DNA from 3 places in the Pseudoalteromonas sp. APC 3358 genome. Region 2 is predicted to be linked to each of the others. Evidence: predicted binding sites of a transcription regulator. Region 2 holds the regulator's gene; each other region holds the start of a gene.
What was found. The regulator LexA, encoded in region 2, represses DNA repair genes until DNA is damaged. The targets are predictions, from matches to a motif close to TACTGTATNNNNATACAGTA.
Positions count from the first base shown of each region.

Region 1: a site for LexA is predicted at 1,778-1,797, ahead of dinB (DNA polymerase IV). Genes of this name have one in related genera too.
Region 3: a site for LexA is predicted at 1,544-1,563, ahead of QL995_RS04930 (YebG family protein). Genes of this name have one in related genera too.

Region 1 covers NZ_JASDCE010000002.1:232,889-236,177, forward strand. The annotation lists gene QL995_RS03740 (aldo/keto reductase) at 1-591, opposite strand, end outside; gene QL995_RS03745 (thioesterase family protein) at 601-1,035, opposite strand; gene dinB (DNA polymerase IV) at 1,810-2,862, shown strand; gene QL995_RS03755 (leucyl aminopeptidase family protein) at 2,991-3,289, shown strand, end outside.
Region 2 covers NZ_JASDCE010000016.1:13,878-17,166, reverse strand. The annotation lists gene coxB (cytochrome c oxidase subunit II) at 1-729, opposite strand, end outside; gene lexA (transcriptional repressor LexA) at 1,213-1,830, opposite strand; gene QL995_RS19090 (PaaI family thioesterase) at 1,998-2,438, shown strand; gene QL995_RS19085 (hypothetical protein) at 2,439-2,819, opposite strand; gene QL995_RS19080 (membrane protein) at 3,133-3,289, shown strand, end outside.
Region 3 covers NZ_JASDCE010000002.1:510,992-514,280, reverse strand. The annotation lists gene dsbB (disulfide bond formation protein DsbB) at 158-676, shown strand; gene QL995_RS04940 (DUF6170 family protein) at 678-980, shown strand; gene QL995_RS04935 (helix-hairpin-helix domain-containing protein) at 1,005-1,301, opposite strand; gene QL995_RS04930 (YebG family protein) at 1,615-1,932, shown strand; gene putP (sodium/proline symporter PutP) at 2,208-3,289, opposite strand, start outside.

The sequences.
Region 1 (3,289 bases), on a different contig from region 2:
GGCTAAATTTAAAAACTGGCTTATACCCCATGGTGTGTCGTCAGATAAACCACAGTGCTTAATTTTACCTGCTTTAACGCAATCATTAAGACCTTCAAGAATATCAAGCATGCTAGCTTGCTGTTCTTGTGTATTTACATCGGTAAATTTAAGTGTGCCGGGCCACTGTCTGCCAAAGTGCGGGGTAGAACGGTTTGGCCAATGCAGCTGATATAAATCAATGTAGTCAGTTTGCAGGCGCTTAAGTGAGTCGTCCACGGCTTCTATTACTGTTTGACGCGTAATATTGCCACCATCGCGTACCCACGATAAGCCATTGCCTGCTATTTTTGTGGCAAGTACTACATCGCCGCGTTTTTGTTTATTACGCGATAGCCAGTCGCCAATAATTTCCTCGGTTTTACCATAGGTCTCTGGAGAGGGGGGGACTGCGTACATTTCGGCTGTATCAATAAAGTTTACGCCTTGCTCTAGCGCATAGGCTATTTGTTCATCAGCATCGCTTTGAGTATTTTGTTTACCCCAAGTCATACTGCCTAAACATACTCTAGAAACGTTAATACCACTGCTGCCAAGTGGGCTGTATTGCATGAGAGTTCCTTATTGCTCGTCTTGAGAGTAGCTAACTAACGCCGATAAAAGAGGCTCTGCAATGAGGGCTTTTTGGCCTGTTTCAAAATCAAACATGACCACTTTAGAAGTGCCTGTTGTGGTTATAGCCTTTTGTGCATGGCTGTAAACGGTATAATTCATATTAAAGCGGTCTGTTTTTATATCAGAAATAGTAACGCCAACCGTAAGCGTGTCTGGAAAAGTAACTGGGCGTTTATAACGAATGTTATTTTCGCTTATTACCGGACCTACGCCATTAGGGCTTATTGTATCGAACAGATTTATTTTATTTAAGAAGTCGATTCGGGCTATTTCAAAGTAACGTAAATACACTACATTATTTACGTGTTGTAGCGCATCCATATCAGCCCACGCTACGGTGATGTCTGTATGGATAGGGTGCTGATCTTTAAACGTTTGCATTATTTATTGGCCCTTAATTTTAAAGTACTTAGATTATCAACATGGGGTTACGAGCTCAAGGTAATTAATGGCAAGTTTTTTTATAAGATGATTGTACCTATTTAATTTTAGGTCTACAGTTAAATTGCACAGACAAACACAAAAACACACAGAGGTAGAAATATGCAGAACATAATTAACTGGTCCTTAGCTTGTTTGGTTTTTATAGCCTCTTTTACCTGTTACGCAATGGGTAACGAATCAGGCGCTATTATTTTAATGTTAGCGGGTTTTTTTTTCGAGGTTATGTTTTGGTTGCGCGGTTATAAAGAGCAAGAAAGTAATAAGCGCTTTTTTTAATCGCTAACTAGGGCCTGTTGACCTTTCAGGATTAAAATTTGTTCAATCTAGGGGCTATTTAATCGCGGCGCGAGGTTTGTGACCTAGTGGGCTCGATAACTGCTCCTGCATTATTCTACTGGCTTACATCCCTGTAAGAATAAGTAAAAACCGAGCAAAGCTTCCGCGCCCTGCTCACGCCCCTTACCCACATCCATATAGGCAACAAAGAGTAAATTGCCCCTAGGCAGAACCCTTCGGGCAGCGTATGTTTGGCATTTGTGCTACGTTATCGCCTATTTATGGGGAATAACCACACTACATAGGCTCTGCCTTGCCTAAATACCAAACAGTCTGCTGCAAATTTAACCTCGAAAGATAAACAGGCCCTAGGCTTGCTTATCGCATGTGATTCTATAATAATGACTGTATAAATAGCCAGTCGTTATAGTGGTGATGAAAAAATTTATTCACATAGACATGGATTGTTTTTACGCTGCAGTAGAAATGCGAGATAATCCACAACTTGCACATGTACCGCTTGCCATCGGAGGCAATAGCCGACGAGGCGTGCTCTCGACCGCTAACTATATAGCGAGGGAGTATGGCGTGCGATCGGCTATGTCGAACTATCATGCTAAACAATTATGCCCTGATTTAGTTATTGTCCCTGGGCGCATGGCTGTATACAAAGAAGCCTCAAATCAAATACGTGAAGTATTTAACCGCTACACAGACTTAATTGAACCACTCTCTTTAGACGAAGCCTACCTAGATGTAACAGACAGCACCGCTTGTAAAGGCAGCGCCACACTTATTGCACAGCAAATAAGAGCCGATATTTACAATGCCACGGGGCTTACTGCGTCGGCAGGTATTGCACCGATTAAATTTATTGCCAAAATAGCGAGTGACGAAAAAAAGCCTAATGGTCAGTTTGTCGTTTTGCCTCATGAGATCGATGACTTTTTAGCGCAATTACCGCTGGGTAAAATTCCGGGGGTGGGTAAAGTAACGCTCGAAAAGCTAAATTTAAAAGGCTTATATACCGGTAAAGATGTACGCGAAAAAGGTGTGAATTGGATGCAGCAACATGTGGGCAATTTTGGTGTGTCGCTTTACCAAAAATGTGCAGGTGAGTATGTAGGTCATGTCTCTACTAACCGAATTAGAAAGTCATTAAGTGTTGAGCATACTTATGAGTACAACAAAACGAGTTTGCAGGAGTGCCTAGATCAGCTGCCAAAATTGTTAGACGAATTAGTTTTAAGGCTTAATAAACAGCAATTACAAAACCGTATTAATAAGCTGAGTGTTAAAGTGAAGTTTGCAAACTTTGTATCGACTTCAGCCGATCAGACGTATCACGAGCTAAACACAGAAATATTTATTCAACTCCTTACTAAGGCTTATCAACGAGGGTTACAGCAGCCGGTTCGATTACTTGGTATAGGCGTTGGTATTAAAAGCGAGCCAGAGCAAAACTTCCAACTGAGTATTCTCGATTAAGTTGTAAAGCCTGTAACTTCAAGTTGCCATTTATTGGCAAGTTATGTCATTAGCTCATCGCACCTTGCTGGTCTTCAATATTTAAATCGACGATAATAGGGTTTATGTTTTTTAACAGGATCTTATTTATGGCATACCCTCAAGCGGTTAGTGCAAGTCTTGAATGCACGTCTCATGATGCGCTTATTATTATTAGTGATGACTATTCTCAATTACCAAATAACTCATTACGTGATGCTATTTTAGCTCAAGCAAAAGTTGATTCTCGTATTGGTAAACAAGTTACTTTATTGGTGATTGAAAACAAGCGCGTAATACTTGCGCCAACCGGTCCATTAAATAGAGATTATGACGATGTGCGCCGTTATTTTGATGCTGCTAAATTAGCGATTAACGAAGCCAAAGCGTCGGGTAGTGTTAACCCTGC
Region 2 (3,289 bases):
CTCAGATTTAGCGACCACCACAACGGGCATAAAGCCATGATCTTTACCACACAACTCAGCACATTGGCCTCGGTAAGTACCTTCTTCGTTTATGTTCGTCCATGTTTCGTTTATAAAGCCGGGATTCGCATCTTTTTTAACTGCAAAATCAGGTACCCACCAAGAGTGAATAACATCGTCAGAAGTCATTAAAAATCGTACTTTTTGATTTATTGGCAGTACGAGAGGTTTATCAACCTCAAGTAAGTAGTTAGGATTTTTATCTGCAAGATTCGCTATTTCATCTTGCGGGGTAGATAAAATAGAGTAGAACTCTACATCTTCACCCATATATTCATAATGCCATTTCCATTGCGAGCCTGTAATTTTAATAGTGAGATCAGCTTTGCTGGCATCTTCCATTGCAATTAGAGTTTTAGTGGCTGGTACTGCCATAGCAATTAAAATAACAAACGGGATTGCAGTCCAAAGTATTTCTACTTTAGTGCTTTCGTGAAATTGGGCAGGTACAGCCCCTTTAGATTTACGGTGATGAATAAGTGCCCAAAACATAATTGCGAACACTATCACCCCAATCACACAACATATTATAAATATGGTCATGTGCAGCTGATATACATTATTGCTTATATCGGTTACGCCTTTGCGCATATTGTATTGGCTGTTAGCCAAAACTGGGTGCGAAAAAACACATAATATAAGCCACAAGGTAGAGGTCAGTTTACCCATGTGACGGCTCCTTTGATGCTATTGCGAATGCAAAGCGAAGAGGCATACGGCTTAAACGCCAATTCGTTATTTTTATTTTTTTAGTCAATCTCATTTAATATTGATTGGTTTTGCTGCGCCAACAACGTGTTTGTGTATATTGTGTGTTCTCAAAACTAAAAAGCTGTGAGTTATTATTAGCTCAGCACATTAATAATTAGCTAAAAAATGAACAACAAGCAAGTTTTAGTATAAAAAACAATCAGGTGATATTGAGTAATTAATAAAAAATCAGTAACCAACTAGGTAACAGGAAGTTCAAAAGATGAGCAAAACAAAGGGGTTTAACGCATTCGAAGGGGGAAAATATAAGTGCAAAAAAGTTTACAGCTTAAATTGTCAGTGAGCTATTTATGCCCTATTTTTAGTGCGAATTTAAAACAGAAAATGCGTACTAATTAGTACGCATTTATAAAACTGCTTGTTTAAAAGCTATTTTTAAAGTCACATCCAATCAGCGTTTCTTATAACACCAACGGCTAAGCCTTCAATATTAAAAGACTCATTCTCAAGATCTACTTCAATAGATTCAAAATCGTCGTTTTCAGCATGAAGTAATACTTTACGACCCGCTTTCTCAAGACGTTTTACAGTTACGTCTTCGTCTAGGCGGGCAACAACAACTTGCCCGTTTTCAGCGGTTTGAGTACGATGTACAGCAAGTAAATCACCATCCATAATACCAATATCTTTCATGCTCATACCGTTAACGCGTAGTAAAAAATCTGCAGCCGGTTTAAACATTAATGGATCTATTTTGCAGTGACTTTCAACGTGCTCTTGCGCCAAAATAGGTGAACCAGCAGCAACACGCCCTATAAGCGGTAAACCTAATTGTTCTGGCTCTTCTTCTTCAATTAACTGAATACCACGGCTTGCACCTGGTTTCATTTTAATTGCGCCTTTTTTAGCAAGTGCTTTTAAATGTTCTTCAGCAGCATTGGCACTTTTAAAACCTAATGTTTGCGCTATTTCAGCACGTGTAGGAGGCATACCAGTGTCTTTAATAAAAACTTTAATTAGTTCGAGTATTTGAGCTTGGCGGTTCGTTAATGGTCGCATACAACTGGTTTTCCATACAGTACATTTAACTGTGAGTATATACAGTTAAATAAAAATCGCAAATTTAAATTAAGCCTTAAAATAGCCAAAGTAATTTCACTTGTGTACATTTTAGGGATATAACTAAAGCTAGGTTTATAAATGATTAAAAAAGCAAAGGAGTCATTATGAGTATTTGGTACCAGCCCATCACTTTAGAGCTGTGCAAGCAGTTAGAACAAGGCATTGATGGCCAAGGAACATTAATGAAAACCATGGGAATAGAAGTCACTGAAATTGGTGATGATTACTTAGTAGCCACTATGCCGGCAATTCCTGAGCATCATAACCCAATGGGAATGGTTCACGGCGGTGCTAACGTTGTACTTGCCGAAACAGTTGCCAGCTATGCAGCTAACTTTGTTGTCGATTTTACAAAATTTTACTGCGTGGGGCAGGAAATTAGCGCAAGTCATTTAAAAGCATCTCGCAACGGCACTTTAACAGCAACGGCAAGAGCGTTTCATATTGGCAAACGTAGTTCAGTGTGGGAAATAAAAATTACAAATAGCCGCAATGAGCTGTGCTGCGTATCAAAAATGACCGCAGCAGTCGTAGAGCGAAGGTAGTTACTTTTCGATTGGGTAAATTGTAATTTCCATACCCGCACCAATCGCAGATATACGTAGTAATGTATCTGCATCTAAGGCTTGATTAAAGCACTTAGGGGAAGTGCCTGATTCAAAACCAATATCAAACGTTCTACGTGAACAGCTTAACCATTGCTTTAGCGCGTTACGCGAACACGATTCAATAAGCTCACATATATGGTTTATTGCTTTGTCAGGCGTGTTTACTACACCTGTTGCTTCAATACGCGCTAATTGACGGTATTCGTCTTTGTCATAATGTAAAATCGTCGCGACTTTTTTCAAGTCTGCCACTAGCAAACTAATATCTTGCTTTGATTCAAGCTCAAGATCTACATTTAAAAATTGAATTTCCGACATCGTTTCGTATTTATCCTCTAATAATTTCATTGCAAACTTTAACGCAGTTTTACCGTTATACCAAATCAACTATGCTCTATTAACCACTTTATATGGATATTTCGCAGCTTTTAAGTATTTTTTAGCGTTTAAAGCTAGCTGGATATCAAACACTCAGCTCAATTAAACAAATAAGTCATGTTAGCAATTTAAGTGTAATCTTTTTTATTTTTAAATGATTACAGTAAGCTATAGTTTAAACTGCGACAAAATGTCGCAGTAACTAATCCCATTAATGTAATAAACTAGCCTCTAAAAATAATAAGACTAAAACATGAATAAAAAAATATTTAAGTATGCTCGCAAGTTACATAAATGGCTCGGTTATTTGCTCACATTACAAATTTTAGCTTGGCTATTAGGCGGTTTAGTCATGAGCGCTATTCCTCTTGATAAAGTTCATGGGGAGCATCTTGCAACACGTACTCTTA
Region 3 (3,289 bases), on a different contig from region 2:
ACTAAGTAGAGCGTCATGTAGCCTCTGCTGAGGCTGCATTGAGTGGTCAATATTTTCATCTTATAAAAAGCGACTTCGGTAGCTTTTTTTTCCTTTTTGTTGCCGCATACATTATCCTAGGTCATAATCTAACGTCTTATTTAAACGCGGAATTTTTATGAACTGGCTTGCCCAATTACCCACCCAACGTACCCCGTGGCTTTTATTTACAGCTATCGTTTTTTTACTTGAAGTGACCGCCCTTTTCTTTCAATACCAAATGGGATTGGCGCCTTGCATAATGTGCATATATCAACGTACAGCCGTACTGGGTCTATTAGGCGCAGGAATCGTAGGTTCTACTAAACCACAGAGCAAAGCAGTTCGTATATTAGCGTATGTAATTTGGGGTGTATCGAGTGTTTGGGGATATTTAATTGCTCGCGAGCATATTGATATGCAAACCACCACAGACCCTTTTGCATTTAGCTGTGAGTTTGAACCAAACTTCCCATCGTTTATGCCGTTACATGAATGGATACCTAGCTTTTTTCAGGCGACCGGGGATTGTGGAAATATAGATTGGCAGTTTGTTGGTTTGAGCATGCCTGCTTGGATGGAAATTATATTTGGGATTTTCTCACTAACACTATTTATTATAGTTATTGGCCGTTTATTAATTAAAAAGTCGATTTGATATGTTTACATTTTTTTCAAGCCAATTAGATGAGCTTAAACATCTAAAAGTACGCAAGCGCCAAGACGTAATAGCACTTTCTTTAAGTATGTTATCGCCAACTGATAAAGTGTTACTGCGTATTATTAAATTAATATTACTAAGTCCACTATTTTTAATATTCACGGTATTTAAAGGTTGGATATTAATCCCGTTTTTGATACTCGGCGGACTTTGCTACCCACTTTTAACAACACCTATTGAAATCAACTTTGCTAAAAAACACTTAAGCGATGCATTAAAACAATTTAATCAGGGCGCATAGCGCCCTGATTGTTATCTACTGCTATTAAAGTGAAATTTTCCCCTCTAATTTGGCTAATAGTTTTTTACCAATTCCTTTAACTTGCGATAAATCACTAACGCTTTTAAATTCGCCGTTTTCTTCACGGTAATCCACAATTGCCTGCGCTTTTTTCTTACCTATACCCGGTAGCTTAGCAAGCATATCTGCATCAGCATTATTTATACTAATTGTCTCAACTTGAGGCATTTGCTTAGTTACTTCCGATAATTGTGCATATACGGTAGTTGCAGGTAGTAAGCATAATAAGCTTATTATGAATAAATTTTTTAACGTTTTCATCAAACTTGTCCCTATTCTTCTTTTCTTAATTTTGAATGTTGCTCAGGAAAACCAAAAAGTAAGGAACTGAAAAGCTCATCATTTAAAGTGTACCTAAACGCATTATCACTATGATCCGAAATCCTGAAAATGCAGCTGGTACAACAAGTGATTGCTTAACTAAAGTAAAGTTACCGTTTTTTGTCAAATTTAAGACACCTAAAAATTAATACTTCGCGCTTGCAAATTTACGCCCAAACCATTACTGTACATAAAAACAGTAATCTAATGGTTTTTACAAACCACGGTGCCAAGCAATTTTGCAGGAGAAATCATGGCTGTTGTTGTTAAATATGTTGTAGAACGAAACGGAGTCGAGCGTATGACGTTTACTACCAAAAAAGAAGCTGATGCTTATGACAAGATGCTCGATATAGCAGAATCACTTGAGCTAATGCTAGAAAAGGTAGACGTACCGCTTAGTGAGCAACAAATTGAATCACTTGCTTTAGAAATAGCGAAAAGCAAAGATGACTTTATGACCATATTAAAGGGCGGCAAAGATCCAGTTGTTACCAAAGCGCCAGCAAAAAGTAAAAAGTCAGATAACGTTGCATCAATTGAAGATAACAACGATAAAAAAGCAAGTTAACTCGTAGATTGTCCTCTCCTCGGACGGGACAAACTAAATAAAAAAGGGAGCAACTTAGTTGCTCCCTTTTTTATTATACCAATTCGCTTAATTAAGTGATCTATTTTGAGGGTGGAAAAACGTGTTGATAGCTAGGCAAAAAATTTGATATTTAGTTGTTCTAAATGATAATTTTTTAACGCCGGTAGCAACACGTTTAGCACCGCAAAATGATTAAGTATTATCGCGGATTGGTATTACTTACTACTCATTTTAAAATGAATAGTAATTGCTATTTAAAGCTCTTTTTCTACTTCATCAAATAAAGCAGTGATGTTTTGCTCTGGCTCTTTTGTTACTAAGCTAACAACAACAATTGCGATACTCGCTAAAATAAAGCCAGGTACTATTTCATACATAAAGCTACTTAAACTTTCACCATTAATAGTAAACGGACCATAAATCCAAACAAGCACTGTAAACGCACCTACTAACATACCAGATAAGGCGCCAGCAAAATTCATACGTTTCCAATAAAGGCTAAACAATACAAGTGGTCCAAAAGCAGCACCAAAGCCTGCCCATGCATTACTTACTAGGTCTAAAATAGAGCTATCTCTATCGTACGCTAAATAAATTGCAAACAGGGCAACAAATGCAACGCTAATTCGACCAACAGTAACTAATTCAAAGTCGCTAGCATCTTTACGTAAAAATGTTTTATATAAATCTTCAGTCAATGAACTTGAGCTTACTAGCAATTGCGATGAGATAGTACTCATGATAGCAGCCAAAATTGCAGCTAGTAAAAAGCCAGCAATAAGTGGGTGGAACAATAACTCAGAAAGAATTAGGAAAATCGTTTCAGGATCTTCAACTACAATATTATTTTCATAAGTATAAGCAGCACCAAATATACCAGTACCAACAGCACCAAGGGCAGCAACAATCATCCATGTCATACCAATACGGCGAGCTTTAGGCATATCCTTAACACTACGTACCGACATAAAACGAACGATGATATGTGGTTGACCAAAATAACCTAAACCCCATGCCATTGCAGAAATAATACCTAATGCAGAGCCTGCTCCAATCCAGTTAAGCATATCTGGATTTACACTATGTAAAGTAGATTCCAGAGGTTGTTCGAGTAAAGAGTATGCAACAGTAGGCACTAGAATCAGTGCGATGAACATAATACAACCTTGCACGAAATCAGTTAAGCTAACCGCTAAAAAACCACCAAACAAAGTGTATAAAACAACGACACCCGTTGTAATGTATAAACCCACTTCATAACTTAGACCAAATGAGCTTTCAAACAATTTTCCGCCGGCTACAACACCAGATGACGTGTAAAGAGTAAAGAAGACTA